2 regions of the Bradyrhizobium sp. USDA 4473 genome follow, and region 1 is predicted to be linked to the other one. Evidence: riboswitches for the same ligand, from Rfam matches in the RefSeq annotation. Region 1 holds a riboswitch; the other holds the start of a gene.

Evidence for each region. Region 1 has a riboswitch for glycine ahead of gcvT (glycine cleavage system aminomethyltransferase GcvT). Riboswitches for the same ligand answer to the same signal wherever they lie in the genome.
Region 2: it holds a riboswitch for glycine, as region 1 does, so the genes downstream of both, ACVW17_RS22890 (D-amino acid dehydrogenase) here and gcvT (glycine cleavage system aminomethyltransferase GcvT) in region 1, are expected to answer to the same signal.

What each region holds. Positions count from the first base shown of each region.
Region 1 is NZ_JBSSGE010000001.1:4,768,054-4,771,456, reverse strand. Features, by position in the region: gene alaS (alanine--tRNA ligase) at 1-996, opposite strand, end outside; glycine riboswitch at 1,197-1,289, shown strand; gene gcvT (glycine cleavage system aminomethyltransferase GcvT) at 1,432-2,577, shown strand; gene gcvH (glycine cleavage system protein GcvH) at 2,591-2,956, shown strand; gene gcvP (aminomethyl-transferring glycine dehydrogenase) at 3,113-3,403, shown strand, end outside.
Region 2 is NZ_JBSSGE010000001.1:4,907,289-4,910,691, forward strand. Features, by position in the region: partial or broken gene ACVW17_RS22890 (D-amino acid dehydrogenase) at 14-1,376, opposite strand; glycine riboswitch at 1,446-1,561, opposite strand; glycine riboswitch at 1,565-1,671, opposite strand; gene ACVW17_RS22895 (M20/M25/M40 family metallo-hydrolase) at 1,757-2,887, opposite strand; partial or broken gene ACVW17_RS22900 (ABC transporter substrate-binding protein) at 3,154-3,403, shown strand, end outside.

The sequences.
Region 1 (3,403 bases):
GCGGACCAGCGCCCAGACCAGGCGATGCATCAGCGGCTCGCTCGCGCCCAGGAGCTGCGCGTGGCGCATCGCACGGCGCATGATCCGGCGCAGCACGTAGCCGCGGCCCTCATTCGACGGCAGCACGCCGTCGGCGATCAGGAACGCCGACGAGCGCAGATGGTCGGCGATGACGCGATACGACGCGACGTTCTGCGCGTTCGGCTCATGGCCGAGCGCCGACGAGGCTGCGTCGATCAGATGGCGGAACAGATCGGTCTCGAACACGCTCTCGACGCCCTGCAGGATGCAGGCCATGCGCTCGAGGCCCATGCCGGTGTCGATCGAGGGGCGCGGCAGCGCCACGCGCTCCTCCTTCGTCACCTGCTCGTATTGCATGAACACCAGATTCCAGAACTCGAGGAAGCGATCGCCGTCCTCCTCGGGGCTACCCGGAGGTCCGCCCCAGATGTGCTCGCCGCGATCGATGAAGATCTCGGAGCACGGACCGCAGGGACCGGTATCGCCCATCGCCCAGAAATTGTCCGAGGTCGGGATGCGGATGATGCGGTCGTCCGAGAAGCCCGCGATCTTCTTCCAGTAGCCGGCCGCCTCGTCGTCGGTGTGGTAGACCGTGACCAGCAGCTTGTCCTTCTTCAGCCCGAAATCCCTGGTGATCAGATTCCAGGCGAGCTCGATCGCGCGCTCCTTGAAGTAGTCGCCGAACGAGAAGTTGCCGAGCATCTCGAAGAAGGTGAGATGGCGCGCGGTGTAGCCGACATTGTCGAGGTCGTTATGCTTGCCGCCGGCGCGCACGCATTTCTGCGACGTCGTGGCGCGCTGATAGCCGCGCTTCTCGACGCCGGTGAAGACGTTCTTGAACTGCACCATGCCGGCATTGGTGAACATCAGGGTCGGGTCGTTGCGCGGCACCAGCGGCGACGAGGCCACGATCTCGTGGCCGTTCGCCTTGAAGAAGTTCAGAAATGTCGACCTGATGTCGTTGACGCTGCTCATGTTCATCCAATCGGAAAAAGGGGCCGGCCAGCCGCAAAAAGGCGTCATTTTCCGGCCGAACGCTTTTAGACATTGCCAGCTGCGGTGTCCAGAAACTGTGCAGCCGGATCATGGGCTTGCCGCAACAGCACAAAGCCCGTTGATAGTCGTCCGGGTGCGTTGACAGCCTTGGCGGGGCCGTGTTTTGGTCCTACCTGTAAGTAGTCACGTCGGGAGAGACTGGCCCTGTCCTGGGCCGGCGCCGAAGGAGCAACCGCCCCGGAAACTCTCAGGCAAAAGGACCGCGTGACGTCTGACATCTGGAAAGAGGCGCTGGGGTTCTCCCCGATTGCGTCCGCCGACGGGATAATACTCTCAGGCACAGCGACAGATGGGGCTTTCTGCAGGTTTCTCAAGGGGAAATAGGTCCCCGGCGGGAACCGCGAGGGCCCTGTGATGCTTGTGCGCGAAACTTCCCCGCTGAAACAGACCCCGCTGCACGCGCTGCATCTGGCGCGCGGCGCCAAGATGGTGCCGTTCGCCGGCTATGACATGCCGGTGCAATACACGGCCGGCGTGCTGAGGGAGCATTTGCACACCCGCAAGGACGCCGGTCTGTTCGACGTGTCCCACATGGGACAGCTCGTGCTGAAGGCCAAATCCGGCAAGATCGCAGACGCGGCGCTCGCGCTGGAAAAACTGGTGCCGCAGGACATCGTCGGCATCGCGCCGGGACGGCAGCGCTACGCGCAATTCACCAACAAGGACGGCGGCCTGCTCGACGATTTGATGGTGGCGAATTTCGGCGATCATCTATTCCTGGTGGTCAACGCCGCCTGCAAGGACGCGGACGAGGCGCATCTGCGAGCGAATCTTTCCGACAGCTGCGAGATCGTGTCGCTGGCCGACCGCGCGCTGATCGCGCTGCAGGGGCCGAAAGCGGAAGCGGCACTGGCAAAGCTTTGTCCAGATGTCAGTTCGATGAAATTCATGGACGCCGGCCCGCGCCGCGTCGCCGAGATCGACTGCTTCGTCTCGCGCTCCGGTTACACCGGCGAGGACGGCTTTGAGATTTCAGTACCCGCGGACAAGGCGGAAGCCCTGGTCACCGCGCTGCTCGACAATCCCGACGTGCTGCCGATCGGGCTCGGCGCGCGCGACAGCCTGCGGCTCGAAGCCGGGCTCTGCCTCTACGGTCACGATATCGACACCACCACCACGCCGGTCGAAGGCGCGCTGGAATGGTCGGTGCAGAAGGTCCGCCGCAGCGGCGGCGCCCGCGCCGGCGGCTTTCCCGGCGCCGACAAGATCCTCGCGCAATTCGCTGATGGCGCCACCCGCCGCCGCGTCGGCTTAAGGCCCGATGGCCGTGCGCCGGTGCGCGAAGGCGCCGCGCTGTTTGCCGACGCCAGCTCGACCGAGCAGATCGGCAAGGTGACCTCGGGCGGCTTCGGCCCGAGCCTCAATGCGCCGGTTGCGATGGGCTATCTGCCGACCGCCCTCTCCGCGCTCGGCACCACCGTTTTCGCCGAAGTGCGCGGCCAGCGGCTGCCGCTGAAAGTCGCCGCAACGCCCTTCATCCCCAATACCTACAAACGCTGAAGGATCGATCCCCATGACGACGCTGTACACGTCCGACCACGAATGGCTCCGCATCGAGGGCGATGTCGCCACGATCGGGATTACCGATTATGCGCAATCGCAGCTCGGCGACGTGGTGTTCGTCGAACTGCCCAAGATCGGCCGCAGCCTGAAAAAGGCCGAGGCCGCCGCCGTCGTCGAATCCGTCAAGGCCGCCTCCGACGTCTATGCGCCGATCACCGGCGAAGTGGTCGAGGTCAACGAGGCGCTCACGGCCGATCCCGCGCTGGTCAATTCGGATGCCGGCGGCAAGGCCTGGTTCTTCAAGCTGAAGATATCAGACAAGGGCGAGCTCGGCGGCCTGATGGATGAAGCCGCCTACGCCGCGCACACCGCCTGAGAGAATGAAGCAGATTGCGACCACACACTCCCTGTCATCGCCCGACTTGATCGGGCGACCCAGTACGCCGCGGCCCTTCAGCTTAACCACTGCTGTCCCGGCGTACTGGATACCCCGCTTTTGCGGGGTATGACGGCTGACAACGAGGACCCCGTCATGAACGCGCCCTTCAAGCCGATCAACGAAGCCGTCACCGATTTCGTCCGCCGCCACATCGGACCGTCACCGCGCGACGTCAACGCAATGCTGGAGACGGTGGGCGCCGCGAGCCTGCAAGCGCTGATGAACGAGACGCTGCCGGCGTCGATCCGCCAGAAGGCGCCGCTCGATCTCGGCCGCGCGCTGAGCGAGACCGAGGCGCTCGCGCATATGAGCGAGCTCGCCGCGCAGAACCAGGTGTTCACGTCGCTGATCGGACAGGGCTATTCCGGCACCATCCTGCCGGCG
Region 2 (3,403 bases), 140 kb from region 1:
CCTGCTGGTGTGATTAGTCCTCCGATGACGTGCGAAGCAGTCCACTGGAAGGTGGATTGATTTCAGCCTTGCGAGCATTGGCAGGTACATCGTCGAGCCCGCGACCGAACGCCGGCGCCATCGGCGGCGTATCGAGATCGCGCCAGTCGTCGATCGCGCCTGCGACCATCTGCGCGGTCGCGGCGGATAGCGTCCAGCCGAGATGACCGTGGCCGGTGTTGTAGAACACGCCTGGAATCCGGCCGGCGCGCACCACCGGGCATCATGTTCGGCATCATCGGACGCAGCCCCGCCCACGGCACGACTTTGGATGTATCGACCCCGGGGAAATGATGGCGCACCCAATCCACCAGCGGCTGGATGCGGTCGGCCCTGATATCGCGGTTGAAGCCGTTGAACTCGGCGGTGCCGGCAATGCGGAAGCGGTCGGCGCCGAGCCTGCTGGTGACGATCTTGGCGGCTTCGTCGAGCAGACTGACGGTCGGCGCGGCGTCCCGGCTTTGCGGCGCATCGAGCTGCACCGTGATCGAATAGCCCTTCACCGGATAGACGTTGACGCGGTCGTTGAGTAAGCCCGCGAAGCGGCGGCTCGCCACGCCCGCGCAAATCACGAGGCCGTCGGCCTGCAATTCGTGCCGCGTCGCGGGCTCGGCATCGTGCGACGCGGTTTCGTTCCAGCCGATGCGGAAGCCGTCGTCGCCGCGCGCGACCGTGTCGACGTCGGCCTCATGGATGAAGCTCGCGCCGCGCCGCGCACAAGCCTCGGCGAGGCCGCGCGTGAACTTGTGGATATCGCCGGTGGCGTCGGACGGCGTGAAGAAGCCACCATAGCAGGCGGTTTGCAGCGCGGGTTCGATGCTGCGGATCTCGTCCGGTGTCACCGGCCGGCGGTCGAGCCCGCCTTGCTGCAGCAAGGTGTTGACCCGCAGGCCTGCCTCGAAGCCGGCCTTGTCGTGATAGACGTGCAGGATGCCGCGGCGTTCGAGATCGAAGGCGATGTTCTCGCGCTCGGCGATCGAGAACAGATGCTTGCGCGCTTCGATGGCGAGCCGCGTGGTCTCGATGGTGTTGCTGCGATAGCGCGCGATGCCACCGACGAACTCGCCGATCCAGGAATATTTGTGCCAGCTCGGCTTCGGGTTCATCAAGAGCGGCGCGTCGCTTCTCAGCATCCAGCGCAGCCCCTTGAGAATGGTCGCCGCGCTGTTCCAGACTTCGGCGTTGCTGGCGGACAACTGTCCGCCATTGGCGAATGAGGTTTCCATCGCGGCGTAGCGATGCCTGTCGAGCACAGTCACCTTGTAGCCGCGTTCGAGCAGGGCATAGGCCGTCGTCACGCCGGTGATGCCGGCGCCAATGATCGCAATGTGAGGCATGATGGTCTTCAGGCTCCCGTGTTGTTAGAGTCGCCGAACCACCGGTGAAACCGGGTGTTTCGACGCCCCATCTGTCACGGTACCTGAGAGCTTGATCCGCACCGGGCCGGGGCCCGGACGCGAACTATCCCCTTCGGTGGACGTCACGGCCCTTGATCTGCGGCCATGTCCGTCTCTCTCCAGATCGTCCTGACGATACAGTCCTTTTGCCTGAGAGTTTCCGGGGCGGTTGCTCCATCGGCGCCGAAGCTGACAACACGAATGTTGTCGCCTCGATCTCTCCCGCATCGTCGCGTTGGACGGCCGGACCGTAGGCGAAGCCTTAAAATTGGACAAGGCTAAATTTCGATCCGGCAGTGCCAACGTGTTGTGCAGTGCAATCAGTCCAGCGTCGCCAGCAGCGCCGCCATCAGGCGGCCGCGCTCGGCCAGGCTGTCGACCTCGATATGCTCGTTGAGCGTATGTGCATCGGCGCCGCGAACGCCGAGACCATCGAGCGTGGGGATGCCCATCGCACCGGTGAAGTTGCCGTCCGATCCACCGCCGGCGCTGCCGTGCGGAAGATCGAGGCCCATCCCGGCCGCAAGGCCCTTTGCCTTTTCGTATAGAGCCATGGTGCCGGCATCCGGCTCCCACACCGGGCGCGTGACGCCGCGCGTCACCTTGAAGGTTACGTCGTTGGCGGTGCCGGACAGCGCCAGCATGCGTTCGACGCCGCGATCGAGATCGGCCTGCCGCTTGGCCATGCTGAGCGCTTCGCCGGTGCAGGTCGTGGCGACGCAATTGACCCACTGGCCGCCATGCACGATGCCGACCGAGAAGGTGCAGTCCTCGGTGGTCATGCCGTCGATGGCGATGATTTGACGGGCCATTTCGCGGATCGCGGAGCGGCCGGAGGACAGCGTCGCGCCGGCATGGCTCGGCTTGCCGGTGGCTTCCAGATTGAAGCGCGCGATCGCGTAGCGGCCGGTGACGACACCGTTGTTCGGCCGGCCGGGCTCCGGCACCAGCACATATTTGTTGCGCGCGGCTTCCGCCTCGATGATGTCGCGCGTCGACGGTGTGCCGACCTCTTCATCGGGTGTGAACAGCACGGTGATCGGCAACGGCGTCGTGAAGGACGCGCGGGCCAATTGCCTGATGGCCTCGATCGACAGATAGTTGCCGCCCTTCATGTCGAAGATGCCGGGCCCGAAGCATTTGTTGCCTTCGCGGCGCCATTTGAGCTTCTCAATGGTGCCGACCGGGTGCACGGTGTCGAGATGGCCTGATATCAGGATGCCGGGCTGACCCTGCTTCGGATGCGGAAAGCGGGCGCGGACGCAGCCGGCAAAGCCCTGGCGTCCGGCGATGCGTTCGATCGTCGCACCCATGACCGCCATCTCGCGCGCGGCGAGATCGAGCATGCGCTCGACCGCAGCCGCGTCCCAGGTCGGGCTCTCGCATTCCACCCAGCTGCGCAGGCCCTGCAGCATCGCTTCGGAGTCAAAGGGGAGATTGGCGGGGTTCATCGTTGTTCTCTCTTGTTGTTCTGACGGCGCCGGCATCGCGCGGCGCTCACGAAAATCTCCGCCGACGATTTTGTAAAGCCAAAATCCGGCCCGCGGCCTCATTCGTTTGTGTACGTCCGATCCGGATCGAAACCGATTGACGCGCTTGGCGCTTGGTGCAAGTCTCGATTTCACAAGCCATACAGCATGTTAGTTCGCCTAAATAACGGACCGCATGCATAACGAATAAGCCGGCTTTGACCAGTTACACGTCAGGAGAGATTTGCATGTTCCCTATCTCGCGTTGGAAACGCCGCACGCTCGCGGCTGCGTTGTCGGCGCTTGCGCTGTCATTCGCACCGCAGGAATTGTCGTTTGCGCCGCAGGCGATGGGCCGCGGACAAGACCATCACCGCGGTGATGCATTCGGACCTGCGCGTCATCGATCCGATTCTAACCACAGCCTATATCACGCGCGACCACGGCTACATGATCTACGACACGCTGCTGGCGACGGATGCCAACTTCAAGATCCAG